3 regions of the Arthrobacter sp. 05T420 genome follow, and region 1 is predicted to be linked to each of the others. Evidence: riboswitches for the same ligand, from Rfam matches in the RefSeq annotation. Region 1 holds a riboswitch; each other region holds the start of a gene.
The links. A riboswitch is a leader RNA that binds a small molecule or an ion and turns the genes downstream of it on or off. The one in region 1 is predicted to bind cyclic di-AMP.
Positions count from the first base shown of each region.

Region 1 (9,876 bases):
GGTGGCGAAGTAGTGGTCGAAGGAGACGTTCTCCTGGAAGATCACGACCACGTGTTTGATCGGCGTCGCGGTGCCGTCGTGGTTTTCGCCGGCGGTGGCGGGGCCTGCGCCGGAGCCGAACAGACCGGCTGTCAGCACCGAGGCGCCCAGGGCTGCCGCGACCGTGGCGGCGGCGATGCGCTTGCGGGTGATTCGTTGTGCCGGATGAGGCATGGGGTTATCCAATCTTTCCGTTTCGGGGGTACCGGCGGCGGGAGCCCGGCATCTTTCTGGGTGGCGGGATTCCCGTTCGCAACCGAGCAGCGTGCTGGCCGGGAATCCGGGTTGATCGGCAGGCGACCAGAGGAAGCCTGGTCGGGGCCGGCCTGGAGCCGCACGGCGGAGTCCCGGCGTGTGGTCGCGGATCACCGTGCGGGACTTGAGGTCGATCATCGCCATGCCGCCGAGTTCGTAGGTGGCACCCGTGCCGGCGGCCGCGGTCTGCGGGAGGTTGGTGATCCCGCTGCAGAGCATTCTGGAGCTGGGTACGTACTGGCAGTCCTGGTAGTCGATGAAGTAGTTCGGGTTCTCCCAGGTCGAGAGCTGCTTGCCCTGCAGGTCCCATTCCGCGAAGCGGCGTGAACCCCAGGTGTTGCCGACCAGGTGGCCTGTCTGCTTGTCCATCACAATGCCGCCGAAGTGGTCCTTCACCTGGAACTGCTTGTGCACGTCGAGGGTGTTCGCATCGACTCGGTAGATGATGGCGCTGCTGTCGGGCCGGTACTGGGCCACGGGGATCCAGACGTTGGTGCCGTCGAAGTCGATGCCGCCCGGGTGGTACATGTCGCCCTCGCCCAGAACGATGTCCTTTTGCAGGTTGCCGGCCTTGTCCATGACAAAGAGGTGGCCGACGCCCTTGCCAGGGGTGCGGTCGAACCCGTTCTGCGGCGTCGGGAACTTAACGGTCGGTTCGATGATCTGAACGGCTGAGAGGAAGATGTGGTCCTTGCTGTAGGCGATTCCCTCTGTGTGGAACGTAGGGAAGTTGAGTTTCAGCTTGGATGTCTGCTGCCAGTTCGTGTTCCGGTCAACGCCGTTGAAGGCGTCGGCCAGCGCCGTGTTCCTGTCACCGTGGTTGCCGGCAGCGGCGTTGTCACCGGCGGCCTGGGCTGCTGCGGTGGCGCTGACTGCGGACGCGGCCAGGACGATTGCTGCGGCAGCGGTGAGGATGCCTCGGGTGCGAGTCGTGCTCATTCGGGAGCCTCTCAAAGGGGTTGGGTCGTATCAAGAGATCGCCACGTTACTTCCCGGTAATGAACCACCCGGGGCGCGGTCGTGAACAACAGGTTGCTGTCCGGCACGCGACGTTTGACTGGTCCGCAAGGGGCCGCGGCCAGGGGTAGGGCAAAGACGGCTGGCGAAACTCACGCCAAGCGAGTCTAAAAACAATCAACGGGACCGCGCTCACAGCAGACTAAGACCCGAGTCAACAAAAGCCGGGGCAGGCCCTTTGTTCAGTTACTCGTTCGTCCTAGACCCTGGCGTTGTAGACGTCGAGTCCGAAGCGGTTCTTCTCTTCCTCCGCCTTCGGCCGGGACTGGCGATGCCCAGCACGGAGACCGGGACGCAGAGGAGGCGCTGCAGTGGGTTGATCGTTTTGGCGGCCGCCAGGCCTCCCTGCCCATCCCAGCCCGTGCTGGCTCGGGGAACCACGCCCGGCTCCTAACGCAGTCTTGCCTGGGTGATGTCCACCAGCAGTACCGGGTGACGCCACCGGTGACGCCGGAAGGATGGCCGCGGGCAATGCTGGCCACGACTGCGAGCGTTGCTCACCGTCTGATCATGACAGCGGGAGTGGACGGCGCCGCTGGAAAAACCCGGTCGAGGCGTACCCTGCGGCGAGGACGCCGAGGCTGCCCAGCCAACCGGCCGCCAATACGGTCAGAACGATCCGATCCCGATCCTCGTAGGGGGCCAGCGACTGGCCGGCGACGATGACCTTGCCCGCCGCCGGCCGGGCGACGACCGCCATCCGCAGGCCCGGTTCCGGCTGCCACGTCACTGCGTCAGAGCCGGAGTCCCGGGCCGTCTGGAGGACGCCGGCGGGAAGGTCAGGAAGTGAGCCATGAAGGGTGACAGTCCCCGACTCCGGTTTGTTATCCGACCCGTACACGATGACGAACACCCCGCTGTCTGGCGTCAGTTCCAGCCGCGGCGCCATCAGCGTCTCCGGACCGATCAGCTGGGCCTTTGCAGCTGCGGCGGCTGCTGGCGCGGCATTGGCTGCGCGGCGGCCGAGCTGCTGGAACGCGGCATAGGAGCTTCCGAAGATGAGCGTGATGATGACGGCTGCCGTCAGCCAGCCGGTTGCCCTTCGCATGCCTCCATCATGGGGCACGTCGGTCCTGCGGCGCTCGGAAGGCGGGAGAAAAGTGCTTTGGGCTGTACTTCCGGCAGGGAGACCCTGCCGGCCCGACTCGGCCACCCCGTTCCGGGCGATCCGCCCAACTCCCTGCGAGTGAAGTCAAGGGCATCTGCACCTGAGCCCAGCCACCGGGCCAACAGCTACGACGCCGCCCGGCATTGCCCGGCAGTTTCAGCGGCGGCGGAGCTCCACAAAGTGTCCCGGTGAGTGACCGGGTTAGGGGACCAGGCCATCTCCGGCAGCCGCGAGTTCCCTGAGCTCACGGACATGAGCTTTTGCAGGCAGTTCTCCGGCCCTTCGCTGCGAGAGGCAGCTCTCAGCCTTTTCTCAGCGCGAGGCGGGACATTTGTAGAAGGTCCCGAGAGGCCGACCCCGCCTCGGCCGTCGATCCACAGGCTCCGGCCGCACGCTCCCCTCAACCGGCGTGCGGCCGGACATCTCGTGTCCCTCGTGCAATCCCGCCGGCGTCCGGTCCCGGCCGCCTGAAACCTCGGTGTCGCCCTCCTCGGCACGGTGGCTGGCGGGGACTTCCACGTCTCTCGAAGCTCCTTCAGCACCTACCAATCGCCGCGACGCACGGCAGCCGTTGGCTCAGGGATTTCTCAGCATTGCATCGATTCCGCATCTGGGCAGGAGGGACTCCCGCAGCGCCGGGTCGGCCACCAGTTTGGCCGTTTTGGGACGTGCCCGGCGGGCAGCGGCTTGCCGCTGTGCGCCGTGGGGCAGGTAACCGAAACGGGGATCGCTGTTGCGGCCCAGTTCCCGGCTGCTGGTCGAGGGCGCCCGTCCCATCGCCTGCGCGATCGCGCTCATGGAAGAACCGGCCGCGGACAGGTCCCGGATCAGTTCCCATTCCCGCGGCTCCTCAGCCCCGCCAGGCGGACCCAGCCGGCACATGTCGCGGCATTGAAACCGAGATCCCTAGCGGCCGCCGTCGTGCTCCCCAAACGGTCAAACACCTCGAAAAACGCCTTCTTCTGATCCTGCCCATACCGCACGGGCCGGGATGAATCCCCGCTTTAACGAACCACGGTCGTTGCAACTCCCAAATGTCTGGGTGTTGCAACGACCGCTAGAACCCGCCTGTGGATCCGGGGCCTCCTTTGGTGGGCCGCTACTGCCGGTTTAGTACCAGTTGTGCGCGTAGTGGAAGTTCAGGGCGCCGCAGGGGGAGCCGTAGCGTTCCTTGACGTAATTCAGGCCCCAGTTGATCTGGGTTCGGTAGTTGGTCCTGTAGTCGGCGCCGGCGCTCGCCATCTTCGAGGCGGGCAGGGACTGGACCACGCCGTAGGCGCCGCTGCTGGCGTTGGTGGCAGTCGTCTTCCAGTCCGATTCCTTGGTCCAGAGCTTCTGCAGGCACTGCATCTCGTTAGGTGCCCAGCCATAGCTGCCCAGCTGGGCCGCGGCGTAGGCCTGGGCGCCGGCGGGGTCGTCGATGGCGACCGGGGCCTTGGCGGGTGCGGGGGCCTTGGCGGGAGCGGCCGCAGGAGCCGGGGCCTTGGCGGGTGCGGGCGCCTTGGCGGGAGCGGCCGCAGGAGCCGGGGCCTTGGCGGGAGCCGCTGCGGGGGCTTTGGCGGGCTTAGCCGCCGGGGCCTTGGCTGCCACGCTGTTGTCTACTGTCGCCGTGGGCGCAGCGACCTCGACTCGTTCGAAGTTGAGCTTGGCCAGCGGGTCGGCGCTCGTGGCCGTTTGGCTCCCAACCTTTGCCGTGTGGGCGCCCGGCTCTGCCGCCTGGGCGGCGGCGCCGCCCCCCACCAGCATGGCGCAGGCGGCGGTGATGACGGCGGCGCGGCGGCCTGTGATGCCGAGTCCTGTGGCCAGCCTGGACAGGGCGGATGCCTGCGTGGCCGGTTCGGCGCGGTGGCGCGACTTGGTGGAGCTGGAATGGGAATCGCCGTCAGGGCGCGGCTGTACCTGGAATTCAGTCATGATGATGGCCTCTCAACGCCGGCGAAGTTAGCTGTCGGGTTCGGATGAGGTCATCCGGCCGCACGGAACATCACGTGTCGGCTTCACCCCGAGGGCGCATGAAATGCAGAATGCCCGGGAACTCTGGGTCCCCCGCCTCTGCCTGGTCTAGCGGAATCCGGGAAGCGGCAGAGTTTGGCGTCCATCCGGATATGCGGCACCAATGGCAGCGCACTCCTAAGACGCTACAGGACCCCGGCGCTTAAGTCACATTTTGGTAACAGGAGTCACAGTGGCGGGGTGTCGGCTTGCGCCGGAACCCCGGCGGCGACCGAACTGCGGTTCGCGTGGTTGGCTACACCGACGGCGGCGCCGCGGGCAGCCGCACGGCGAACTCCGTGCGGCCCGGCCGGGACGTGACTTCGACGGTCCCTCCGTGGGCCTCCACGATCGACTGGACAATGGACAAACCCAACCCGCTCGTTCCCTCGGAGGTCGGCGCGGAAGTCGCCGTGCCCGGACGGCGGCTTCCGGTGGCCGGAACGCCAGCGGCACCAGAAACAGCACCAGAAACGGCACCAGAAACCGTGCCGGAAACCGAGCCTGCGGCGGCCCCGGACCGGGCCCCCGCCGTCGCGGCCACAGGGTTAGCTGCGGCGCTGGCTGCGGGATTGGTCCGCGCGGCGTCGGCCCGTGCGAAGCGGGCGAAGACCCGCCCAACGAATTCCGGGGCGATGCCGTTGCCGTTGTCCGTCACGGTGACCACGGCGCTTCCGTCAGCCGAACGCATGACACCCGTGACCACCTTGGTGCCGGGAGCCGTGTGTTTGCGTGCATTGGACAGGAGGTTGGCGAGGACCTGATGCAGCTGGGACGCGTCACCGCGCACCACCACGGGCTCCGCCGGAAGTTCCAGCTGCCAGATGCGGTCCGGGGCCATGACTTTCTCGTCGCTCACCGTCTCGATGGCCAGCTGCGTGAGATCGACGTCGGAGATCTTGAGCGGCTGTCCCTCGTCCAGGCGCGCCAGCAACAGCAGGTCCTCCACCAGGGTGGTCATCCGCTCGGACTGGCTTTGCACTCGGGCGAGGGATCTCTCGCCGTCGGGGGTGAAATGCTCGGTCATCCGCATCAGCTCCGTGTAACCGCGGATGGCTGTCAGCGGGGTGCGGAGTTCGTGCGAGGCGTCGGCGACGAACTGCCGCACCTTCATCTCGCTCTCCTGCCGCGCCTCGAGAGCGTTGGAGACGTTGTCCAGCATCTTGTTCAGCGCGTAGCCCACGCTGCCCACCTCTGTTCCGCGATGGGCCGCAGACGCCGGGACGCGCACTCCGAGCGCCACCTCGCCAGCGTCCAGCGGGAGGCGGGAGACATTGGTGGCCACTTCGGAGAGCTGTTCCAGCGGCTTCATGGTCCGCCGGATCAGGGCCGTACCGGCAAGACCGATCAGCACGAGTCCGCCGGCGGAGACCACCACCATGGTCCAGACCAACGAGGTCAGGGTGCTGTCCTTTTCTGCCAGCGGAAGTCCGGTGACAATCACGTCGCCATAGGGTGCCCGCACGGCGGTGAGCCGGTACGCGCCGGCCGAGAGGGTCCGGTCCACGGGCACACCGTTCGGGGTGAGCGCCAGGAGGGCCGCGTTGTCGTCGGGGGAGAGGCTCTTGCGAGTGGCGTCCCCGGCCAGGAAGCCGGCTCTACTGACCTCACCGTCCTCGATGCGGGCGTTCAGCGTCCCGACGCCCTGCCCCCTGGCTTCGAGGGGGTCGGGGCGGCCGGACGGGTTGCCGGACACGGGACGGCCGAAGTCGTTCGAGCGGCGGGAGGCATTGCTGAGCTGGTCATCGAGCTGTCGGGTGAGGAACAGGTCCATGGAGGCATAGCTGAACAGCCCCACGGCGCCGCAGATGGCCACAAGCAGCGCCATGGCGACGAGGACCAGGCGGGTGCGCAAATGCCACGTGGACGGGTTGCGCCAGTCGCGTCCGGGGACGCGGGTCATGCCGGAAAGCGTGGGCACGGATCAGTCCGCCGGCTTCAGGACGTAGCCGGCGCCGCGCACCGTGTGGATCATGGGCGCATGGTTGACGTCCACCTTCTTGCGGAGGTAAGAAATGTAGAGTTCCACGATGTTCGCCTGGCCGCCGAAGTCGTAGTCCCAGACGCGGTCCAGGATCTGGGCCTTGCTGATGACCCGTTTGGGGTTTTCCATGAGGTAGCGCAGCAGCTCGAACTGCGTGGCGGTCAGATGCAGCTCCTCGCCGGCCCTGGTGACTTCGCGGGTGTCGACATTGAGCACAAGGTCCCCCACCACGAGTTCGGCGGTGTCCATCGCGGCCACGCCTGAGCGCTGGACCAGCCGGTGCAGGCGCAGCAGCACCTCTTCCATGCTGAACGGCTTGGTGACGTAGTCATCGCCGCCGGCCGCGAGGCCGGTAATGCGGTCTTGGACGGCATCCTTGGCCGTGAGGAACAGCGCCGGAACCTCCGGCGCGAACGCGCGGATCCTGCTGAGCAGTTCGACGCCATCGAACCCGGGGAGCATCACGTCCAGCACCAGCACGTCGGGGCGGAACTCCTTGGCAAGCCGGACGGCTCCGGGCCCGTCTTCCGCGACAGCCACGGACCAGCCGGCCATTCGCAGGCCCATGCTCATGAGCTCGGAGAGGCTGGGCTCGTCGTCTACCACCAGCGCACGGATGGGGGAGCCGTTTGGATGCGTCAGCTGGGGCAGGTTGTTAGTCATGGAGTGCGAAGTGGCCATGGGACAACTCTCCGATCTGCCGGTTAGGCGGGGCTTTGGGGACCCTGTGCGGCACCTGTGAATCCCAGCCTAGCGAGCTGGATGCGCTTCGGGGGCTGTAGAAGGTGCAGCGGCTACGCGCAATCCGGTTTTCCCGTCCTGCCCGAACGTCACAGGCGCGGCTGTCGGCCCGCACAGCCGTGGCACAGGATCGCTCAGCAGTCTGGGGTGAACACCGATCCGCACCCTAAGGAGAAACACCATGAGCGGTCAGCATCCCGGAGCCGGTTCCGTTCCAGCCCCCAAGCCCGCCCCCGAATCGGCCCCCAACGTAGCGGCAGCAGCGGCGCCGGCGCCCGTGACCACGCCCCAGGCGGCTGTGCCCTACAGCGCAGGACAGTACAGCGCAGGGCACCCTGAAGCCGGGCAGTACAGCGCAGGGCACCCTGAAGCCGAGCAATACAGCGCAGGGCACCATGAATCGGGACACCCTGACGCCGGGCACAATGACGCTGGGCAGCACGACGCCGGGCAGCCGGCAGCCGGGGCTGCCTCCGGTTGGGGCGCGCCCCCGGTTTCGACAGTGCCGGCCCCGGCGACCACTTGGGGCATGCCCCGGCAGGAGTCGCAAGCCACGGCGGCCGCGACAGGTTGGGGCGCGCCGGGAGGCGCCGTCAGGACCGGCTCGGCGGCAAAGCCGTGGACCCTCACGCGGGGGCTCGCCGTCGCCGGGGCTGCAGCCGTCCTGGCAGTCGGCGCCGGGGTGGGGGTCTACGCCCTGACCTCAAGTTCAGCGGCAGCCAATGGCGCTGCCGGCACGGCCGCCGGTGGGGCGGCCGGCGGCGGGGTGGGCGGCCAGGGAGTTGCCCCGGGCATACCCGGTTCTGCACAGGGCGGTTTCACCGGAGGCGGCATGTCGGGCCGGAGCGGTCCCGGCGACTTTGCTGCCGGCGGGATGGGCGGCGGCCTTTCCGCCGCAGTGCATGCCGAATACGTGGTGCTGCAAGGATCCGAGTACACCACCATGGCCGAGCAGGTCGGCACCGTGAGCGAGATTAGCTCGTCCTCCGTCACGGTCAAGAGCAGTGACGGGTTCACGCGCAGCTACGCTTTGGGCGCCGACGTGGTGGTGAGTAATCTGCAACAGAGGCGCCAGCAGGCCGGCGGCTCGGGCACCCAGCTGAGCGTGGCGGACATCGTCGCAGGCGGGACCGTGCGGATCGTGGCGGCCAAGGACGGGTCCGGGTACACGGCGTCGTCGGTCATGGTTGTGGCGGCGACCGCCACCGGGCAGTCCAACTGACCCCCACCGCAGCCGCCGTTGCCGCCGGCCAGGCCGCAGTGGCGCCTGCCCACTCCGTGGACGGCCTCGCAGGAAACGGCGGACGGGCCGGGTTTTGCCTGTTTGCCATGCCGTGAATGATTTCAGTCGAATAGCAGGAAGGTCCGAATAATATTCGGTGAATACCACTTCCTGACCATTCGGTCGGCAAAACACTTGTTATTTTTTCGCCGACTGAGAATTGTGACTTGCGCGACAATTCACCGATCTATCTCACTATGTGGAACCTGGAGTCCTTTGTTACTTGCACGTTCGCATTGTTACGTTGCACACTTCAATTGTGAACAAGAACTCAACAGCACCTGCAGCTTCCTGGATCAGCACACCCGCTGGTACCGAGATGCGCTGTTGTCGAATGCACGCCTAACTTTTACACCCCTGAGAGTTTCTAGGCATTCGCCCCTAGCCCAGAGTCGGGCGCCCCTCCCCAATTTCATTGCGGGGAAAGAAGCATTCGAGCCGCGATGACGGCCATTTCACATTGAGGTAAGCATTCCATGTCAGTTGCATCCGGATACGTCCACATCTCCGTCCGTAACGCCAGCAAGGCTGGCCAGGCCTCCGGTATCCGCCAGGGCTTTGGCGGCCGCTCCGCGTTCGCACCGGCCGGCTCCGCCGGCAGCTTCCCCGCCCCCGGTTATGCAGCGCAGGGCTACAACCCTGACTCTTACGGCCAGCTCCGCGCCGTTCCGGCTGCCCCCGCCACGGCGCCCACGCCCGTGATTGCACCCGGTGTCGGCAGCCCGGTCCGTCCGGCCCCCAGCGACAACGTGGCTCGCGGTTTCGTGCTGTACATGGGGATCGACGAGGAAACCGCAGCTGCGGCCGGCACGTCCATCGCCAAGCTTGCCCAGGAAATCCGGGCCTACGCACAGTCGCTCGTTGCCGGCGCCGAAAGCTACGCCGCCGTCGCCGTCGCGCCGGCCAGCGCCCCGGGTTCCGCGCTCGACGTCGTCCGCTCGACTTTCGGTGACCCCACAGCAGGGGCCCGCCAGCGCACCGAGACCGCACGCCTGCAGCAGCCGCAGGATCCGCGGCCTTCCGGAGTGCTGATCGACCTCGCACGCCGTGAGGTGCACCTCGACGGCGAATCACTGAACCTGACATTCAAGGAGTTCGAGCTCCTGAACTACCTCGTGGAGAACGGCACCCGGACCGTGGGCCGCGACGAGCTCCTCGAAGGCCTGTGGCGGAACGCCGAAGAGGTCCCGAACGAGCGGACCATCGACGTCCACATCCGCCGTCTGCGTTCCAAGCTCGGCCGCCTCGCCAACACCGTGCGCACCGTGCGCGGCCAGGGCTACCGGTTCTACGAGCACCCCGAAGTAGTGGTCTGGGCCGCTCCGGAATACTCGATCTAGCTTTTAGCCCACGCAAAGCGTCCGTTCCTCTTGTAGGGCGGGCGCTTTTGCGTTTCCTGCGCTCGGTTTACGCGCGCCTAGCGGCACTTTGCCGTGCCTTAGACACCTCCTTCGTTCC
Region 1 is NZ_JBFTLG010000009.1:15,249-25,124, reverse strand. It holds partial or broken gene AC1DEM_RS10290 (DUF6454 family protein) at 1-1,233, opposite strand, end outside; gene AC1DEM_RS10285 (hypothetical protein) at 1,820-2,359, opposite strand; gene AC1DEM_RS10280 (helix-turn-helix domain-containing protein) at 2,996-3,301, opposite strand; gene AC1DEM_RS10275 (aggregation-promoting factor C-terminal-like domain-containing protein) at 3,530-4,333, opposite strand; cyclic di-AMP (ydaO/yuaA leader) riboswitch at 4,338-4,496, opposite strand; gene AC1DEM_RS10270 (sensor histidine kinase) at 4,668-6,314, opposite strand; gene AC1DEM_RS10265 (response regulator transcription factor) at 6,336-7,076, opposite strand; gene AC1DEM_RS10260 (hypothetical protein) at 7,318-8,358, shown strand; gene AC1DEM_RS10255 (winged helix-turn-helix domain-containing protein) at 8,895-9,758, shown strand.

Region 2 (9,876 bases), on a different contig from region 1:
CAGGGGCTCATACTCGGCCTGGGCCTGGCCAAAGAAGCTGGCTGCCGAGCCGAGCCGCACTTTCGGGGCCCCCTCCAGGTCCGCCGTGCGCTGTGCCGCGGCCAGCATCTCGCGTGTTGGCCCGCCGCCGCCGTCGCCGTAGCCGAACGGAACCAGCGAGGTGCCTCCGCGGCCGTGGTCCCGGTAGTTCCGTTCTGCGTGCGCCAAGTCCCGGGCACCGAGATCGGAGTTGTAGGTGTCCACCGGCGGGAAATGGGTGAAGATACGGGAGCCGTCGATTCCCTCCCAGTTGAAGGTGTGGTGGGGCATCTTGTTGACCTGGTTCCATGAGATCTTCTGCGTCAGGAACCAGCGGCTGCCCGCGGCCTTGATGATCTGCGGCAGCGCCGCGGAATACCCGAACGTGTCCGGGAGCCACGCTTCCTCGCATTCCACCCCGAATTCGGCCAGGAAAAAGCTCTTGCCCTCGAGGAACTGCCGTGCCATGGCCTCGCCGCCGGGCATGTTGGAGTCTGATTCGACCCACATCCCGCCGACGGGAACGAACTGTCCGGCGCGGACCTTGTCCCGGATGCGCCCGAAGAGTTCCGGATAGTACTCTTTCATCCACGCGAGCTGTTGGGCCGAGGAACACGAAAAAATGAAATCGGGATGCTCGTCCATCAGCGCGACGACGTTGGAGAACGTCCGGGCGCACTTGCGGATTGTTTCCCGTACCGGCCACAACCAGGCCGAATCGATGTGGGCATGGCCCGTGGCCACGAGTTGGTGCGCCGAGGCGTAGGCCGGCCGGGACAGAACGTCGGTGAGGGCCGTCCGTCCGGCCGCTGCGGTACCGGCAACGTCGTCGGGGTCCATGATGTCCAGCATGCGTTCGAGCGCCCGCAGGATTTCGTGGCGGCGGGGCAGCTCCATGGGCAGCTCGTGCATCAGCCCGGCCAGGGTGAGGATGTCCTGCTGCAGTTCCCAGACGGTCTGGTTGCGTTCGGCGATGGCGATCCGGCCGAGCCGGTATTTCGGTTCATTGCCCGACGTCGCTTTGTCGCCGTAGGGGGTGGCGGCGAAGGTCCAGTTCTGGGACAGGTCGGGGTTGGCCGCGGCTTCGACGTAGAAGTCGACCGCCATGCCCGAGCCCAGGAGCTTGAGCGGGATGTACTGGTTCCGTGGCGAAATGGCCTTGATGATGGTCCCGTCGGACCGCCAGGCGATGCCTTCGCACTGGAAGCCCGGGAGATCGCCCCTGAAACCCAGGTCAACGAGGATTTCCACCGACGTGCCAGCTGTGGTTCCCCAACCCTCCGGCACCTCACCCCGGAGCCGGAGCCACTTGGTGCTCCAGGGCCGGCCCCACGCCGCGCCGTGTTCCTGCGCCGTGAACTCCTGCCGCAGGGCCTCCAGCGCCGGCACGGGTTCGTCCGGCGCGTCCCAGCTGCTCAGGGTCAACGGGATGCTGCGCGGGTAGACGGCCGGGGCGATGCGGTCACGCAGAAAGCGGTCCAGCCGGACTTCCGTAAGACGGCGGTCGTCGTGCAATGTGATCCTCTTCAGCGCTGGTGGTCCGATTGGCTCCAATCGATGGATAAAACTTACGCCGTGGGGAACCTGTTGGCCAAGTGTTGCCGTCAGCCGGCCGCGGGGGCCGGAACCGCGACGCGCTGCTGGCCAGCGTAGACGTTTAGGCTGGTCCGGCGGCTGAAGCCGGCCAGTGTCATACCGCTGGCGTCGGCCAGCTCGACGGCCAGGCTGGAGGGGGCACTGACGGCGGCAAGGACCGGGATTCCGGCGAGGGCCGCCTTTTGGACGAGCTCGAACGATGCCCTGCCGGACACCTGTAGCACGGTGCCCCGGAGCGGCAGCAGGCCTTCGCGGAGCGCCCAGCCCACCACCTTGTCCACCGCGTTGTGCCGTCCGACGTCTTCGCGCAGGCACAGCAGCTCGGCCGAGCCGTCGTCGGAAATCCTGAAGAGTCCGGCGGCGTGCACGCCACCGGTGACGTCAAAGACCTCCTGGGCGGACCTGAGGGTGTCCGGGAGGGCCGCGAGCGTTTCCACCGGAACTGTCAACGGATCCTGTGCCGGGCTGTAGTGCGAGGACTTGCGCACGGCATCGATCGAGTCCGTCCCGCATATCCCGCAGGAACTGGAGGTAAAGACGTTTCGTCCGGTCTCAGGCCGGACGACGTCGGGCCGGAGTTGAGCCTCCACGACGTTGAAGGTTTGAATGCCGTCGGCGTCTTCGCCGGCGCAAAACCTGAGCGAGACCAGCTGTTCGGGGGCCCAGATGATCCCTTCTGAGACGAGGAACCCTGCGACGAGGTCGAAGTCATTGCCCGGCGTCCGCATGGTGACGGAAAAAGACATATTTCCGAGCCGGATTTCCAGCGGTTCCTCGACGGCGAGGACGTCTTCCCGGTGCCGGACCGGGAATTCGAGGGCCTGCGGGGACCCGTCGAGGACGATCTTGTGCACCTTGCGGCGCTGCGTGACACGGCCCATCCGGTGCTCCTATGCAACATGTTGTGCGGTTGTGGTGATTCTTTGGCTGGTTCCATCATTGTAAGTGCCTGATCCTGAAGCCAGCGCAGCGGGCCAGAGCTCCACCAGAGCTCAACCAGAGTTCAACCTGGGCTCAGCCCAGGAGGGCGCTCCAGTCCACCGGCCCGTCGCTGGCCGTGGTCTTCCTGGCGGTCCGCTTCGCCGCCGGCTTCTGCGCGGCGGGCGCGGGCGCAGGGTCAGGCAGCGGCGCACCCCACGGGAGTGCGAAGGCGGGGACCAGTTCCCCCAGCTGCACGCCGTGGGGCTGGACAACCAGCACGCCGTCGGCGGCGGCCAAGCCCCGCATCATGCCCGGGCCGGTGTGCTGCGCCGGCGACGCCATCCCATAGAGCAGCCGGAAGGGCATGAGCCGCGTCCGGCCCGGATCGGCGTCAATCGTCGAGCCGCAGGGCACCTCGCTGAGTGGTGGGATGGGCCCGTGCCCCAAGGCCGCGAGGAGCGGGGCTCCGATCGTGGACAGTGCCATCATGGCCGCTAGCGGGTTTCCCGGTAGGCCGAGAATGTACCGGCCGTCCGGCAGTTCGGCCAGCACGGCGGGGTGGCCCGGGCGCATGGCCACCCCGTCGATCAGCAGGCGTCCGCCGAGCTCGGCGACCGAACGCCGGAGGTGGTCCGTTCCGGAGCGGCCCGTGCCGCCGGTGGTGATGACGACGTCGGCAGGCAGGCTCTCTGCGGCAGGATCTGTATCCTCGAGCGCGGCGAGCCATTCGGCGTAGGTGTCGCCGATTTTCACTTCCTCGGTGCAGATCCCGCCGAGCACTCCCACCACGGCTGCCAGTTGGGGTCCGAAGGTGTCCCGAACCTGACCGGGAGCCGGCATCCCGGACGTCACGACCTCCGAGCCGGTGAGGACGAGCCGCACCACGGCCCTGCCGAGCACCGGAAGGGTGTCGCTTCCGGCCAGCGCGGCGAGAGCCAGATGCGCGGGATTCAGGACGGTGCCACCTCTAATCAGGAGGTCTCCGGCGGCGGCTTCCTCCCCCGCTTTCCTGATGTGGTCCCCGTTCCGAGGGTCGCCGGGTTTCGCGGAGCCGCCCAGTTTCAGGACGGGCAGGCCGTCCTCGTCGGCGTCGATGACGCCGCTTTCGCTGCGCAGCACCGCCTTGGCCCCGGCCGGAATGAGGCCGCCGGTGGCAATCGGGCTTGCCTGATGGGGTGCCAGCCTCTGGATGGGTTCGGCCAGGATCCAGGGACCGCTGCCGTTGACCGCCCAGCCGTCCATGGCAGAGGAGGCGTAATGGGGCATGTCCTGCAGGGCGACGACGTCCGCGGCGAGGGTCCGGCCCAGCGCCTGCCGGAGCGGGACGGGGGCGGCCGGGATGGGAGCGGCACAGTCGAACGCGAGTTGCCGGGCCTCCTGCCACGTGTGGGCCAGGTGCCTGTGCGGCTCCTCTGACTCGTCGTCGTCGACTGTGTCCTGGCCAGTATCCGCCGCGTCCGGGTCCCCTGCATTCTGGTCCGTCGTGTCCTGGCCGGCAGTGTACCCCTCCGCGATGTCTGGATCCGTCTGGATGCCGGGGCCTATGGGGCCGTCTTCGAGGCCGCCTCGGACCCCATCTCTGACTCCATTTCCGCCTGCATCTCCACCGCCATCTCTGACTGCATCACCCCCTGCGGCGGCGAGGGGTCCGCTGCCGTCCGGGGCCGTATCCGTCATGCCCCGGAAGCTTCGGCGGCTGCGTAGTCTTTGGCGAGCCGGCGCGCCACGGCCATCGCGGCCTCCATGGACACCGAATCCGTGGCCTGCCCCGAGCCGGAGGCCAGACCGGCGGCAAAGCCGGCAATGAATGTGGTCAGCGGCGCCGCCGGGCGCACCACGGAGTGGGCGGCCACCCCGGCCAAGGCGAGAACCTCGTTCACGTCAATCTCAACGCCTTCCAGCTCCAGGGCCTGGAGCAGGGCACGGCACCAGTCTTCAAGCGTTTCATCCTGGCTCTTCACCGTTTGCCTCCATGGTCGAGTTCAGCTGCGGAGTTCCAGACCGGGGCCCGGACCGTGGTCTGGAATCCTCCCGGATACCCCCAATGCGGACGCGTCATCCCAGGTGTCAACATCATCTGTGGAACCGGGGGGAACGCGAACTTCCCGCACGTCCAGCCTAGCAAGAAGGGCGAAGACGGACGCGTTTTCCAGGCCGCTCCTGCCCGCGGCGTCCGCGACGCAACGTTGTAGCACGGCCGTGCCATAAAACCCTGCGAGTGGTTGCTTCCGGCCGTCGGTCGAGACGGCCATGACCCCGTCGCTGCCTTCCCGTTCTGGCGCCCGTTCCGGCGCCCGTTCCGGCGCGACTGCGGCAGAGGCGGCCAGCGGTTCGCCCAGTGCTGCGGCCAGGGCGCGGACCGCCTCGGCCGAGCGCGGCATGTCACAGGCAAGAACCAGGGTGAACGGTGACGGTGCGGCTGCTTGGTCCCCGCCGGCCTGGTGGGCGGCCAGCGCGGCCAGGCCCGCGGCGATGGCCGCGGCGGGCCCCGCGAAGGGCGGGTCTTCCCTGCAGGTCAGCACGCCTTCGGGCAGGTCGCCGGGGTCGGGCCCGACGACGACGATGCGTCCCGCAGCGCCCGCGGCGCGCAGTGACCGCTCAAGGAGGGTTGCGCCGTCGTAGATCAGCCCGGATTTGGGCACGCCGCCCAGGCGGGAGGACCGCCCCCCGGCGAGAATGATGGCATCGAATTCCACCGGTTCAGCCTAGCGCGGCGGCCGCTGCCGGCGAATGAGGCGTGGCGGGCCCCTCAGACGTTCAGGCGGCAGTACGGGCAACACAGTTCAGGGAGCTGGGTCAGGGAACAACTGTTCAGGCAGCTGATTCAGGCAGCAGGAACGGATCCCAGGCCGGCGTCGGCTTCTCGAGTTCTTTGATCTGCCAGATGGCGCCCTTGGGTGGGCCCGGAACAAACCCAAGCTTCCAGCCCATCTCCGCTGGCGTGTGGTCGCTCTTGGCGTTGTTGCACCGCAGGCACGCCGCCACCAGGTTCTCCCAGGAATCGGCCCCGCCCCGGGATTTTGGCTGGACGTGGTCGATGGTGTGGGCAGCCTTGCCGCAGTAGGCGCAGCGGTGGGCATCGCGTCGGAGCACACCGCGACGGCTCACCGTTGTCATGGTGTTGTATCTCGGCCGGATGTAGCGGTTGAGCAGGATCACGGACGGGCGGCCCAGAATGTCCTGGGGTCCGACAACGGGGTCGTCCCCTTCGGCCACCACGCTGGCCTTTCCGGTGAGGACAAGGACGAGCGCCCGGCGGAAGGTGATGACCGCCAGGGGTTCATATCCAGCATTCAGAACGAGAGTGCGCATCCGCATACCTCTTCACGGCCGCACCCGCCAGCGGCACGAGGGCCGGCTGCCCTCTGCATGGTCGGGCTATGGATCGATTACACAAGAGTAAACACTCGGGTGCCGGATCACCGAATATTTTTTCGTCGGTGATGTCCTCAGCGCGGAAAGTTCACTGCACGGCAACGCAAAAGACCCCCGCCAACAGGCGGGGGTCTTTCGAAGGTGCTGCGGGTCTTACTTAGCCGCCGACGCGGATGAAGACCGGGCCGGAGCCGACGTTTACGCTGTACAGCGCGGTGGTGCCGCCGTTCCAGCCGCCGTGGACTGCCATGCCGTTGCCGACGTAAACCGCGATGTGAGCCATGCCCACGCCGCCGTTCTGGTAGTAGGCGAGGTCGCCCGGGCGTGCCTCGGCAGCGCTGACGGTGCGGCCGAGGGACAGGTAGCCTGCCGGCCAGCCGTGGTAGTGGATGCCGGCCGCGGCCAGGGCGTTGGTGGCGAGGGCGGTGCAGTCCTGCGCCACGCCGAGCTGTGCGTAGGCAGCGGCAGCGATGGTCGCGCCGGCGCCGCTTCCGATGCCGGCGGGAGCCTGGGCAGCGACGCCGCCGCTGACGCCCAGCGCGGTGCCACCGGCGCGGGTGGCAGTGGAGTCCTGGACCTTCACGACGGGCTTGGGAGCCTCGACGACCGGAGCCGGCGACGTGGTCACAGCGGGCTTCTCGTAGGAGATCGCGATGGTGGACGCGGCCGAGATGGTGGCCGGAGCAGCGGACTGGACTTCCAGGGCCGAAGCGGAGGTGGATTCGCGCTGAACATTGGTCTCAGCAGCGTTGGCTGCGATTCCGCTGGTCAGAACCAGACCGGAGGCTGCGGCGATGACCGCGGCCTGACGGCCCATGCCGCCGGCGTTGTCGCCGACAGCCTTGGCAATAACAGCCAGCGAGTTGGTCTTGGTGACCTCGGCGCGGTGCCGTGCAACGGTTGCACGAGTAGTCATTAAGTTCTCTCTTTCGTGATCCTTGGACCGCGCGCTTTCGGGCACGGTTTGAGGACGCTCCGGCATCTTGGGGGTACGCCGGATCGCCCCGAAATGGGTTACTTAGCGAAGGGTGTACTGCGAAGACGCGCCAAAAGCGGAAACTGCATGCGGTCCGGACTCGGTAGAGATTGAGCCTGCGGAACGTGATCCAATCCGGGCGCCGACAAGGGCGGCACGTGATGTGGATTCCAGCGGGCTCGAAAGAACCTCGCCGGTGCGCATGCGCGCAGAATTGTGGCGTGAAGACACGAAAGTAGCCTCTCCCAATGCCTACGAGGTGAGCTGTCGGATTCGGATGGGAGTCACCCGGCCGCGCTGCTTCCTGGGAAGCTTTGCGACTTAACCCCAAGGCCTTCTTTCGAAGGCCAAAATTGGTTCCCCCGCCCCTGCCAGACGATGTAATGCGAACGGACCTTGAGCGGTGGCAGAGCTAGGCAATCCACTCAAGAGCGCCAACTTCGGAAAAGTTGGCGTGCTTCAAACCCTACAGGAGTCCGGGCCCAATGTCACATTCAGATCACGGCGTGTCACAAGCACTTGAGAGCGGCCCATCGTCTATTTAGAGCCAGCCGAGGGGGTCAACGACTTCGCCGTTGACCATCACTTCAAAGTGGAGGTGGCAGCCCGTGGAGGCGCCGGTGGTCCCGCTCATCGCGATGACGTCACCGCGCGACACCTTCTGGCCGACCTTGACCGAGGCCGAGGACAGGTGGTTGTACGTGGTCTCCAGGCCGTTGCCGTGGTCAATGACCACCCGGTTTCCACCGCCGAAGGGATGCCATCCGTTGAACGTCACAGTGCCGCTGGCAGCCGCATGGACCGCCGTGCCGCACTGGGCAGCGAAATCCTGGCCGCGGTGGAACTCCCCCGCGCCCCCGGTGATCGGGCTGACACGGTAGCCGAAGGGCGAAGCCGTGACCAGATGATCCAGCGGCGCGCCAAGGGTGCCTGCCGAAGCCGCGCGAGTGATACTGCCCACAGACTGGGCGCTGAGCAGCTGCTTTAGCTTCCCATCCGGATCGCCCTTGGTGGTGACGGCGGTCCGGCTGAAGTCGACCTTTGCGGCCGCGGCGGCCGTGACATCGGGCTGCACGGCAGCGGACAGAGCGCCGGATCCGGCGGTGTTGGAGGCCATCACCGGGCTCGTGACGGGGACCGTCACCGTAAGAACCAGACCGGTTGCGGCCAGGGCAATACCGGCCTTCTGGCCGACCCCGCTGGCCGAGGCAAACTCCGTTACCTGGCGGAACGGACTGCGCCGGCGACGCCGTTCATCGCGGTGCGCGTCGCGCGGGCGTTCGGCCATATGCTCGACGACGGGACGCGGCTCCGGAGCGGGACCGGTCGCGCGGCGACGGCCCCTGGCGGTCTGGGTGGTCAAGAACGGTTCCTCTCTGGAGAGCCTGCGAAGTTAGCTGTCGGATTCGGGTCAGAGAGATCAAAGACCCGGTCCGCCGTTGCAAGCAGCCAGGCACAGGGGCATCCCAGGGGATCCTTCGGTGGAAGCTGCTTGCCGCTGACGGACTTCACCCCAAGGCTGCTGAAGTAGCAGCCGAAAGTGGTTCCCCCGCCCCTGCCAGGAGATGGTTCCGCGACTGATCCGCTGGCAGGGCTCGGCTTCGGATCAGGTAACGCTTTGGTATCGGTACTGGCCACTAACTATAGGCGATTAAGCCGCCCGGTAATAAATCCGTAATCGCAATTGTGCAGAACTCATGGGTCGTCCCATGACCGACGAGTTATTGCTGGTCAGGCCACAGTTACGAAGACGTGCGCGGCAACCTCGGGCGGCAGCTCCAGTGCGCCCTCGATATCGGGGACGCGGACCGAGATGTACTCCCCCACCCGCTCCAGCGAGAGAAGGGCACCGGGGCGGATTCCACCCTCGTCGAGCTGGGTAAGAAGCTCCGGCTCCACCTGGATCGGTTCCGCGAGCCGGTTGACCGTGATCCGCGAACCAGCACCGTAGCCGGCCATGGCCTCCAGCAGGTTCACGGCCCTATCCGTGGGAGCACCATTGGGCACACCACCAAGATCCGCAAGCCCCGGAATGGGGTTTCCGTAGGGCGAAACGGTCGGGTGGTCGAGCATCTCGAAGATTCTGCGCTCGACGCGTTCGCTCATGACATGCTCCCAGCGGCACGCTTCCTCATGGACGTAGGCCCAGTCGAGTCCGATCACGTCCGCGAGCAGGCGCTCCGCAAGGCGGTGCTTGCGCATGACGCCGATTGCGCGTTTCCGCCCTGTTTCGGTCAGTTCAAGATGCCGGTCGCCCGAAACAACCACAAGCCCGTCACGTTCCATGCGGCCGATGGTCTGGGAAACAGTGGGGCCGGAGTGGCGAAGCCGTTCTGCGATGCGGGCGCGGAGGGCAACGATGTTTTCTTCTTCAAGTTCCAGAATGGTCCGAAGATACATCTCCGTGGTATCGATCAGATCCGTCATTCAGCTCAGCTCCTCGAGCGCAGTCCTAGCGTCATTCCCACCGTACCGCGTGCGGGCTGCATGCAGGATGCGCCCTGGCGAGAACCGCGTACGTTCGCATGCCAGCCTAGCCTATTTTGAATTACTCCGGATAATATTTCGTTCGGACCGGGGCTGCCCTCCCGGTGCCGCAGTCCGGCCGTTTCCGGGCGTCTCAATGACAGGACTATGACAGGGCTATTTCCGAATCGCAGTGGGCTGTCAGGCAGAATAAAACAGGAAGAATGAAAAGGGGTGTCCGTTGTAGCCATCCCTGCCAGGCCACCTCTCAGCCACGCCACGAACCAGCCGAATATTGGAGCCACTGTGAGCAACACCAGCATCACGATCCCCGCCAACCTCCTGCCCAAGGACGGACGGTTCGGCGCCGGTCCGTCCAAGGTCCGACCGGAACAGCTGGACGCCCTCGCCGCATCGGCGAAGCTGCTGGGGACTTCGCACCGCCAGGCACCGGTAAAGAACCTGGTCGGCTCGGTACGCAGCGGCCTCAGCGAATTCTTCCGCGCGCCCGAAGGGTACGAAGT
Region 2 is NZ_JBFTLG010000014.1:87,363-97,238, forward strand. It holds gene AC1DEM_RS14505 (alpha-mannosidase) at 1-1,533, opposite strand, end outside; gene fdhD (formate dehydrogenase accessory sulfurtransferase FdhD) at 1,623-2,495, opposite strand; gene AC1DEM_RS14515 (molybdopterin molybdotransferase MoeA) at 2,629-4,212, opposite strand; gene AC1DEM_RS14520 (DUF6457 domain-containing protein) at 4,209-4,496, opposite strand; gene mobA (molybdenum cofactor guanylyltransferase) at 4,518-5,231, opposite strand; gene AC1DEM_RS14530 (HNH endonuclease) at 5,347-5,847, opposite strand; gene AC1DEM_RS14535 (NlpC/P60 family protein) at 6,068-6,826, opposite strand; cyclic di-AMP (ydaO/yuaA leader) riboswitch at 7,122-7,291, opposite strand; gene AC1DEM_RS14540 (M23 family metallopeptidase) at 7,428-8,249, opposite strand; cyclic di-AMP (ydaO/yuaA leader) riboswitch at 8,254-8,467, opposite strand; gene AC1DEM_RS14545 (iron-dependent transcriptional repressor DtxR) at 8,618-9,313, opposite strand; gene serC (phosphoserine transaminase) at 9,659-9,876, shown strand, end outside.
Region 2: another riboswitch for cyclic di-AMP. It lies ahead of AC1DEM_RS14540 (M23 family metallopeptidase); the one in region 1 lies ahead of AC1DEM_RS10275 (aggregation-promoting factor C-terminal-like domain-containing protein).

Region 3 (9,876 bases), on a different contig from region 1:
GTGGCTTGGGCCAGCTCCGTGACGTTGCTTGGCACCTGGTTGGGACATTTTGAGATCATCGCCAAGAATATCGACGTCATTGCGGTGGCCATGGTTCTGGTCTCCGTCTTGCCGGCGGCCGTGCAGTTACTCAAGCGCCGCCGCAACAGTCGGGTCTCCGACGTCACCACGGGCACAGCCGCCGGCGACACGGCGCAGGAATCCGAGGATGGACTGCGGACTGAGGAAATGGCCGCGAAAGAATAGCTGACATGACTATCGCTGACCGCCCGTCCCTGCTGCTCGTCGAGGACGACGCCGTCCTGGGACCGCTCATCGCCGAGCTCCTGGACCCGGATTACCGGATCCAGCTGGTCACCAACGGCCGTGATGGCCTCCACCACGGGCTCACCGGGACATGGGACGTCATGGTGATCGACCGCGGGCTGCCGGTAATGGACGGCATCGCCCTGATCGCGGCGCTGCGGTCGAAGGGCATTGTCACTCCCATCCTGATCCTGACCGCGCTGGGCGATGCCGACGAAAAGGTCAGGGGCCTGGACGCCGGCGCCAACGATTACGTGACCAAGCCGTTCGACGCCGGCGAACTGGCAGCACGCCTGCGCGCACTGACGCGCACCTTCACTTCTCCGGCCCCGGCACGGGTGATGATCGGGAACTGGGAACTGGATCCGACGCAGCGCACAGTCCGCTCCGTCTACGGGCAGACGGTGTCGCTGACGGCGAAAGAAGGCCAACTACTCGCAGCCCTGGCCGCAGAACCGGACCGCGTCTTCACCCGGGACGAACTCCTCACGGCGTACTTCCACGCCTCGGATCAGCCCGGCGTGATCGATACGTATGTTCACCACCTGCGCCGGAAGATCTCCAAGGCCGTCATCCGCACGGTGCACGGCCTCGGCTACCAGATCGGCGAGGCTGATGAGTAACGGCGGAACCGGCGGAAATCCGGACTACTCCATCCTGCGCAAGGCCTCGCTCAAGGTCGCGTTGCGGATCAGCGGCGCGTGCGCGGTCATGGTCATCGGGCTGCTCGCCGCCACGGCGCTTTACCTCCTGAATCAACTGGCCCATCCCGAAGTGCCAGGCTCTGCGGCGGCCGGGATGGCCTACGCATACTTGGATTCCAAAGATGTGCTCGAAGCCATGGTCATCGCCGGGGTGGCGGGAATCTTGCTGGCCGGCATCGTCGGGTGGCTCAGCGCGCGCAGCGCCATCCGCCCCCTCGGTGATGCCCTGGCCAGGCAACGGCGCTTCGTCCAGGATGCGAGCCACGAATTGCGCACACCCTTAACCATCCTGGACACCAGGATCCAGCTTGCCCAGCGCAACACCGTGCCCGGCTCCAGGCAAGGCCAAGACCTTGCCAGGATCCGAGAGGACGCAGCAACGCTGACCGGGATTGTCAACGAACTCCTCCTCGCAGCAACCACGGAAGCCCCGGACCGCTCCGCACCGCCTGCCGACCTTGCCGACGCCGCCGCCAGCGTCGCAGGGAGCCTCCAGCAGGTCGCGGACCAGCGCAGAGTGCGCCTGGATTTCGTGGCCGATGCCCGGCCGCTGGCCCGGATCGAGAAGAATGCACTGCGCCGTGCCGTACTGGCCCTGGCGGACAACGCCCTTGCCCACACCCCTGAGGGCGGCCGCGTGTCCATCACGACGTCGATCGAGCAGAGCCGCGCCGTCATCACGGTGGCGGACACCGGGACCGGCATCACCGGCGTCGATCAGGCCCGAATCTTTGACCGCTTCGTGCGGACCGCCAGCACTGACGGTTCACAGGGACAGCGGAGCTTTGGGATCGGCCTGGCCTTGGTCCGGGAGATCGCCGTCGCTGCCGGGGGGACCGTCGAGGTGGCCGCGACGGGTGCCGAGGGCACGGTCATGAAATTGACGCTTCCGTTGGCCGGGCGCGTGAATCCCTGAGAACCATATGCACAGAAAAGACCGGCGATCGATTTGCCCCCAAGGGAATCGATCGCCGGTCTTTCCGGACTGTATAGCCCTGGAAGGGGCCGTGCGGCTTAGGCGCGGACGAAGGTCACGCCGCCGGTCGCGGTCAGCCAGGACAGCGGGTGGACCATCGTCTGGTTCTTCCCGTTCATCCCGCCACTGACCACCTGGCCGTTGCCGGCGTAGATGCCAACGTGACCGGACTGGACCACCATGTCGCCGGGCTTCGGGGTCGAAACGACGGTTCCGAGGCCAAGGAAGGCCCGGGGACCGATGTCACCGACGGGCTTGCCCGCGGCGCCAAGGGCCTTTTCCACCATGGCGGTGCAGTCCTGGGTGATGCCCACCTGGCTGTAGGCGGCCGAGAGCATGATGGCGTTGCGTCCGCCGGCAGCCGGCGCCGCGGCATGCCCTGCGGCCGGAGCGGACTGCACCTTGATGGTTGCCTTGGGTGCTGCGGCCGGTGCTGCTGCAGGCGCTGCAGCAGGGGCAACGGCGTGGGCTGCGGCGGGGGCTGCGGCGGGAGCCGTCGCCACGGCAACGGGCTTTTCGATCACCGGTGCTGCGACGGTAGCTACCGCCGGGCGGTCAAAGCTGATTTTGACGCTTGAATCAGCGTTGACGGGCGCACTGACCAGCGCGTTGACGTCCACTTTGGACGCCGGAGCGGAGTCGCGCTGCGCAGGTGCTGCAGCTGCGTTGGCTGCCATTCCGCTGGTGAGGACCAGGCCGGATGCGGCGGCGAAGACGGCGGCATGGCGCGCAAAAGTATTGATTGAAGACATGAGTGTAGCCTCTCCCAGTGCCTGCGAGGTGAGCTGTCGGATTCGGATGGGAGTCACCCGGCCGCACTCCCGGGCCCGTCACTGCGGGCACTGTGCGGCTTCACCCCAAGACCTGCGTCATCAGCAGGCCAAATGTGGTTTCCCCGTCTCTGCCGGTAGTTGATGCGAGTTATCCCCGGGCCGCGGCAGAGTTAGGCAATCGGCTGGGGAGCGCCCGTATCGGAGACAACAGGCGCCTATCCACCGTAACCCGAACCGGATGTAAATGTCACATTCAGGTAACGGCGGCCACAGTACGGTCCCGCAATTGCCCATGGGGCGGCGCCGCATCCGAACGTAGGATGATGCCACCAGCACCACGCCTGAGCGGAGGCCCGAAATGAACAGCCACTGTGTCGCCATCTGCCAGCTGAGCACTCAGCCCCAGGAAGATTTCGACGTCAACACCGAGCTGCTGATCCTGGACGGCCAGGACGTCCGCGTGACGACGTGGGACGCGGAACCGCGCGACGGCGGCTTCGACGAGCACGTCCTCAATGATCGGGTGGATGCGCTCGGGTACATGGTTGTCAACGACTGGTCCTTCCTGGACGGCAAGGCCTACGCGGTGGTGGAGCGGCGGTCAGGCCCGGCGCAGGAGAGCAGCGGCGAGCCGTGACATTCCTGTCCCTGGCGCTGATTGCCGTCGTCGCCCTCGCTGGCCCCCTGCTGGCTCTGCCGGTGCGCTGGCGGCTGCCGGTGGTGCTGGGCGAACTGCTGGCCGGCATCGCGATCGGACGTTCAGGCCTGGCCCTCGTGGACCCCACAGACCCGACGTTTACCCTGCTGGCCAACATCGGATTCGCGCTGATGATGTTTGTGGCCGGAACCCATGTTCCCGTGAGGGATCCGCAGATCCGCTCCGCCCTTGGCCATGGCTCCCGCCGGGCCATTGCGGCCGCAGCGGCAGCGGTGGCGGTCGCCACCGGCATCGGCCTGCTCTTCGGAACTGGACATGCTCCCCTCTACGCAGTGCTGCTGGCGTCCTCGTCGGCCGCCTTGGTCCTTCCGATCATCGATTCCCTGCGCCTCGGCGGACCCCATGTCATCGCCATGACCGCGCAGGTGGCCATCGCCGACTTAGCCTGCATTGTGGCGTTGCCGCTCCTCGTGGACCCGCCCCACGCAGGCCGCGCGGCACTGGGCGTGCTCGCAGTGACCGGCTGCGCGGTGGTGCTCTACTTCGTCCTGCGCTGGCTCGATCGCAGGGGAATCAACGGGCGCATGCACCGACTCTCGGAAAGCCGCAAGTTTGCCCTGGAGCTGAGGAGCCAACTGGCCGTCCTCTTCGCCTTGGCCGCAGTCGCGACGTGGAGCAATGTGTCCGTGATGTTGGCAGGGTTTTCATTCGGCCTGGTGGTGGCCGCCGTCGGCGAACCGAGGCGCCTGGCCCGGCAACTGTTCGCCCTCAGTGACGGCTTCCTTGGCCCGGTGTTCTTCGTGTGGCTGGGCGCGTCACTGACACTCAAAGACCTTGCCGGGCATCCGGAGATGATTGCCCTCGGACTGGCCCTCGGAGCCGGGACCCTGCTGACGCACGCCGGCCTGGCGTTCCTGGGGCTTCCGTTGCCACTCGGGGTGTTGTCGGCGGCCCAACTGGGCGTGCCGGTGGCGGCGGCGAGCATCGGCACTCAGCTGCAGGTCCTGCTCCCGGGCGAGGCTGCGGCCCTGCTGGTCGGCGCGCTGGTCACCATAGCCGCGAGCGCCGTCGCCGGCTCGCGGGCGGCGAGGACATTCGCGCTGCCCGCAAATGCCGGCGGCAGATCCGGCGATGCCGGCAGCGCCGTCGGACCGGGTGATCCCGGCGGTCCGGGAGATCCGAAAGTCTGAAAGTCCGGACGACGGGAAGCCCGAAGGTCCGCAAGTCAGAACACGGTCCGGGCCGGGCCGGGCCGGGCCGGGCTGGCGCCAGCACTCGAGTCGTCACTCTCCAGCGGCGGTGAATTGCAGCTCCGGCCTTGTCTTAGCCATCTCGGCCAGGACGCGGGAAACCGCATCCCGGACCACAGCGCCGTCGCCCTCGGCGTGGAGGTCGGCGTCGGCGTGGAGGTCGGCGTGGGAGTCGAACGGCCCTTGAGGCTCGCCCAGCACAGCATTGGCGTGGCGGACAAATCTGTCCCAGTCCCCCGTACCTGCGCGCAGAGCCTGCAGCGGCGAAAGCAGCGCGGCCCGGCGCAGCCAGGCATCGGGCTCGCGCATCCACCGGTCCAGCACGCTGTCAGCCCGCACCCTGGCCAAAAGGTCAAGCCCGCCCACCAACGGGCCGACAACGTCGACGGCGAGCGGATCCACGAGCTCCCGCACGTGCGCCTCCCGGATGAAGCCCTCCAGCCGGGTGAGGTCGGAGTTGGTCAGCAGCTTCACATTGGCCTGTAGCAGGATCACCGCGGCCTGCCTGCGCTCGAAAACCGGCATTGTCCCCGGTTTCGAGCCCCACAGTTCGGAACTCAGCGCAGTGATTTCATCGTGTGACAGCCCGGGATAGCGGCGGCCGGCGTCCCGGACGGTCCCGCGCACGGCACCCATGGACGTGCCGTAGAACCGGAGGCCGTTGCCTCCTGGCTCCATCTCCAGCCGCGAAGCCAGCCCGTCCGCACGGCGCCAGGAACTTTCCCGCTGCAGCGAGAGGTCGATGAATTTGCCAGCATCACTCACCCGTCCATTCTTTCGCCTGGGCGCCGGAAAATGCCGTGAACCCTTCCCGGAAGGTTTGCGGGTCAAGGTAACGTTCCGGTAACGTAGGCCACCGGCCGCGAAGGCCTGGCCCGAATGCAGGGCCCCGGACCGCCCCTTCTCAGGGCCCGGTTGCGCCGTTCGGCGCCTGCTCGCCCATGCTCTGGCAGCAGGGGCCCGATGTTGCTTCCCGTACTCGCCGCCCTGGCAGCGACGGTAGTGAGCGCCCGCCACAAAGCCCGGAGGGGTCCGTTGTTCCAGAAAACACCGTCCAAACACGCACAGTTCAATCACGCACAGTTCAATCACGCAGAGTCGAAGCCACCACGCTTCATGACACCGCAGTTCCACAAAATAGCGATTGCGTTGAGCTTGGGCGCACTGACCCTGACCGGTTGCAGCGTCGCTCCCACGGACGGCGCGGCAGCACCCTCCGGCGCCACCCAGGCCCCGCGGCCTGCCGCGGCTTCCACGTCAGCAGCGGCCACCCAGGCCCTGCGCCCTGCCGCGGCTTCCACGTCAGCAGCGGCCGCAGCGGCTAAGACGGCGAAGCCCACTGCACCCAAACCCGTCGGCGGCACCGCCGCTGCAACGGCGGATCCCAGGGTCGAAGCGGCACCGGCAGCCGCCGTCGCACCTTCCTCCACGCCCAGCGCCGCGCCAGCATCGGGCGCCGCACAAGCGGCAGCCACTACGGGCTCGACGCCGGCCGCCGCGCCCGCCGCGGCCAAGGCCGCCGTCGCCGCGCCCGGCGGCGGGTCGCAAGCCGCCACCGCCCGGCGCTGGGGTGCGGTTGTTGCAGGCGACGAATTCTCCAAGGCCGGCGCCCCCGACTCCACCAAGTGGAGCGTCTTCAAGGGAACCGGACATGCCGGCAAGGGTGTGCGGAGCCCGCAGGCATGGTCGGTCGCCAATGGCGTGGCCACGGTCAGCGGCAACTCGGCCGGCACTACGGGCGGCATGTCGGCAAAATTTGCACAGCAGAAGTACGGCAAATGGGAGACGCGCATGCGGACCAGCGCCCGGGACCCGAAGTACCACCCCGTGTTGATCCTGTGGCCCAACAACAACACCTCCCCCAACTGCGCCGAGATCGACTACGCCGAGGGCAGCACCAACACCACGCAGATCAAATTCTTCCTGCACTACGCCTGCGGCGGCTCGAGCTTCCAAACCACGGCGGCCAAGACGATCGACACAACCCAGTGGCACAACTACGCCGTGGAATGGACTCCGACCGGAATCACGGGCTACATCGACGGCGTGAAGACCTTCTCCGACACGAACCGCGCGCACATGCCCTCCGTGGGCATGCATCAGACGTTGCAGCTGGATTGGTTCCCTGACGGGTCGGCCACCAAACCTTCGCAGATGCAGGTCGACTGGGTCCGCGTCTACAAGTAGGACCGGCTCAGCACCCCACAGCCCCGCGGCCCAACAGGGCGCGGGGCTGTCTTGTCGTTGACCGGTGGCGCTCAGCCACCGGCGGCGGGACTCAAACCTCCTGAAGTTCCCGGGCCACCACCGCGGAGACGAGCATGGAGCCGGCCGCCGTCACGGCGTCGATGACCGGAACCCCGAGCCGACGGCGGAGCACGTCCGCCATGCCGATGCTGCTCAGGCCGGTGCTGGCCTGGACGATCACGTCGGCGCCGGCGTCAACCAGCATGTGCGCCGCGGCGAGGGCATCGAAGATCCCGGCAGGCATGAGGAACGCGTCGGGCGTTTCGACCCGCCCCTCCCCATCAATAAGCAGCATGCGCTCCCCTAGCGCTTCCGAGATCGGACCCGGTACGTGGGCGCCGAGTCCAAGGACCCCAATCCGTCCACCAAAGGTCAGTGCGGCGGCCGCGGCTGCGGAGCCTGCCCCGATGACGGGGATGTCCACGGCAGCCCGGGCGCCGGCCAGCCCGGGGTCGGACGCGCAGCTGATAATCAGGGCGTCGGCGTCACCGGCCATTTCCCGGGCCAGCTGGACTACCTTGGGTGCTGCAGAATCGAGCGACGCCTGGTTGTAGACGCCGGACGGCTGGTCCGGAATACAGCGGGAGGTGACGGTAAATCCGAATGCTTCCTGCAGAAGTTTCCCGTGGGCGTGGAGCAGGCGTCGGTCCGACGTCGTCATCACCCGGATCAATCCAACACGCATGGCGTACTACCTTTCGAACGGATTCCTTGGTGCGAAGCTACACGGCCAGTATTTCCACGTCTTTTCGGGCAGGTGACAACCACAAGTACATGCCGTGGATTCATGCCGTGCCGCCGGTGGCCGGCCTCTTTTTGAGGTACGCGACACAGCAACCTGTGCATCACCTTGACGAAAACTTCGCTTCAATTAGCGTCGACGGGCCCGGCGCCGTTGTATGGTTTGTCACGGTGGCCCGCCTTCGGGTCCGGGTACCATGCCCGGGATGGGGGGAAGGCGGCAAGCCGGTTCCGGACTCAGCCGGGACGATGATCGAAGGAATAGCCATGTCGGTGGAGCCCTCGTCCACTTCAGAACGCCCCAAAGAAGGGGATCAGCACGACCTGGTATCCGGTGCGGAACAAGCCGCATCTGCCGATGCCATCCAGCATCAGGCCAGCAGAATCATTGACGCGGTGCTGGACGACACCGCTCCGGAACACCGCCGGGCCCGGGAGTTGCTTCGCCAGCAGATTGCTGCACATCCCGGCCACCCAGAACGTGCCCTCATGGAACACCTCTTGGCGTTAAAGGCGTTGGGCGGCCCCCACGAAGGGACGCCGGACGCGGGCGGCCGGGTTCTGCCAGAGTTTGCCTCGGGCGAGTAAGCAGCCCCACGCTGGCTGGGACGTGTTCCGGGGGACCACGCCACTCACACGTACTTGCCGAACCAAGCGAGGGTATCGTTCCACGCGGCGGTGGCCTGCTCCTGGTTGTAGCGAGGCCCAGTGTCATTGTGGAAGGCGTGGTCCACGCCGGGATAGATCTTGAGCTCGTGCCGGACGTCGGTCTTGGCCAAGGCATCCCGGAGGGTCGGCATGGCTCCGGTGATCCGCTGGTCCTGTTCGGCGTAAACGCCAAAGACAGCCGCCTTGATGGCCGTGAGCTTGTCCAGATCAGGTGCGGGTCCATAAAACGCTGAGGTCGCCTTAAGGCCAGGGATCGCAGTCGCCGCCTGCCACGTGATACCGCCGCCGAAGCAGAAGCCGTTCATGGCGATCCGCCCCTTGTCAACGAACTTTTGGGTGTTCAAATACTCGAATCCGGCGGCGAAATCGGAGACGTGACGCCGGGCCCCGGCCTGAGTCAGAGCTCCCGGGACCGCGTCGGGGTCCATGCCCGCGGTGCCGCCTTCCCTGCTCAGCAGATCCAGGGCCAGCGCCGCGTACCCGGCCTTGGCGTAGCGGCGGGCCACATCCTGGATATGGGCCGTCAGCCCGCGGTTCTCGTGGCAAATCAGCACGGCCGGCCCGGCGGTCCCACTTTCGGGCCGGGCGAGATAGCCGCTGATGTGGGTGCCGCCCGCAGCGAACTGCACGGTCGCCGTGGTGAGTCCGGCCGCCCCCTCCGGGACGGACAGCGGGCTCTTGGCCCCTGGCACGGCGCCCGCGGACGCGCTGCCGGTCCCCGGCGAGGATTGTGCCGGCGTCGGCATGGGGTCCGTGCTGCGGGGAACCTCGTCGGCCGCGCAGCTAACCAGGAGCATCGCTGCCGAGGCCGAAGCCATGCTGCCCGTGATGAACGCCACCCGGCGCGTGAACGTGCGCTGGCTCATGGCGCCGGAACGGTAATCGTCGAAAAATTCCTCGATCAGGTACTTTTCAAACTTGCCAAGCTGCGTCACGACGGCCTCCTCCAGTGTGCCGATCATCCTCCTCCGAAGTCAGATTTCGAGCAAGAGTCTTGCCGGGAGAACCGCCCGGCGGCGCGGCGGCCACTTCCCCACGACGACGACGACCTGACGCTGCGCCAGCTCGCTGGCCCGCTGGCCCCAGCGTGGGCTCAGGTTCATCTGGAGATGGCAGAGGAATTTGACCAGCTAACTCTGCCTTTGTTGTCCACCCATGCCCGCGTAGATCCAAATGTCGTAGGTCGCGCGGAGTCTTGAATCATGGAGGGCAACCAGGGCCAGACGTGGTCCCGGCAGCACACGGCGAGGTTGAGCTCCGTCGCGGCGGGCGGTGCCCGAGAGAGCAGTATCGCCGCTGATGCGACGGCCACAGACCGCCGCCCGGGTCAGTCACCGCCGCCGCCTGTCCGCCCCCCCTCCTCTGGCTGTCCGTTAAATGTCGGACCTCCGCAGGAAACTTGAATCATGGACGGCAATCAGGGGCCCGACGTGGCTCCATCAGTAGCAGGGCGGGCTGGCGATGAATTCCGGGACCTGCTCGCGTTCTGCGCCCGCACGCTCCGGGACTTTCGTCAGGCCGAGGATCGAGCCGGAATCATCGAACAGTACCG
Region 3 is NZ_JBFTLG010000020.1:102-9,977, reverse strand. It holds gene AC1DEM_RS18100 (DedA family protein) at 1-246, shown strand, start outside; gene AC1DEM_RS18095 (response regulator transcription factor) at 252-929, shown strand; gene AC1DEM_RS18090 (sensor histidine kinase) at 922-1,926, shown strand; gene AC1DEM_RS18085 (hypothetical protein) at 2,025-2,738, opposite strand; cyclic di-AMP (ydaO/yuaA leader) riboswitch at 2,747-2,936, opposite strand; gene AC1DEM_RS18080 (hypothetical protein) at 3,118-3,396, shown strand; gene AC1DEM_RS18075 (cation:proton antiporter) at 3,393-4,607, shown strand; gene AC1DEM_RS18070 (DNA alkylation repair protein) at 4,701-5,432, opposite strand; gene AC1DEM_RS18065 (glycoside hydrolase family 16 protein) at 5,784-6,854, shown strand; gene AC1DEM_RS18060 (aspartate/glutamate racemase family protein) at 6,946-7,599, opposite strand; gene AC1DEM_RS18055 (hypothetical protein) at 7,923-8,243, shown strand; gene AC1DEM_RS18050 (dienelactone hydrolase family protein) at 8,288-9,286, opposite strand; gene AC1DEM_RS18045 (hypothetical protein) at 9,299-9,427, opposite strand; partial or broken gene AC1DEM_RS18040 (hypothetical protein) at 9,731-9,876, shown strand, end outside.
Region 3: another riboswitch for cyclic di-AMP. It lies ahead of AC1DEM_RS18085 (hypothetical protein); the one in region 1 lies ahead of AC1DEM_RS10275 (aggregation-promoting factor C-terminal-like domain-containing protein).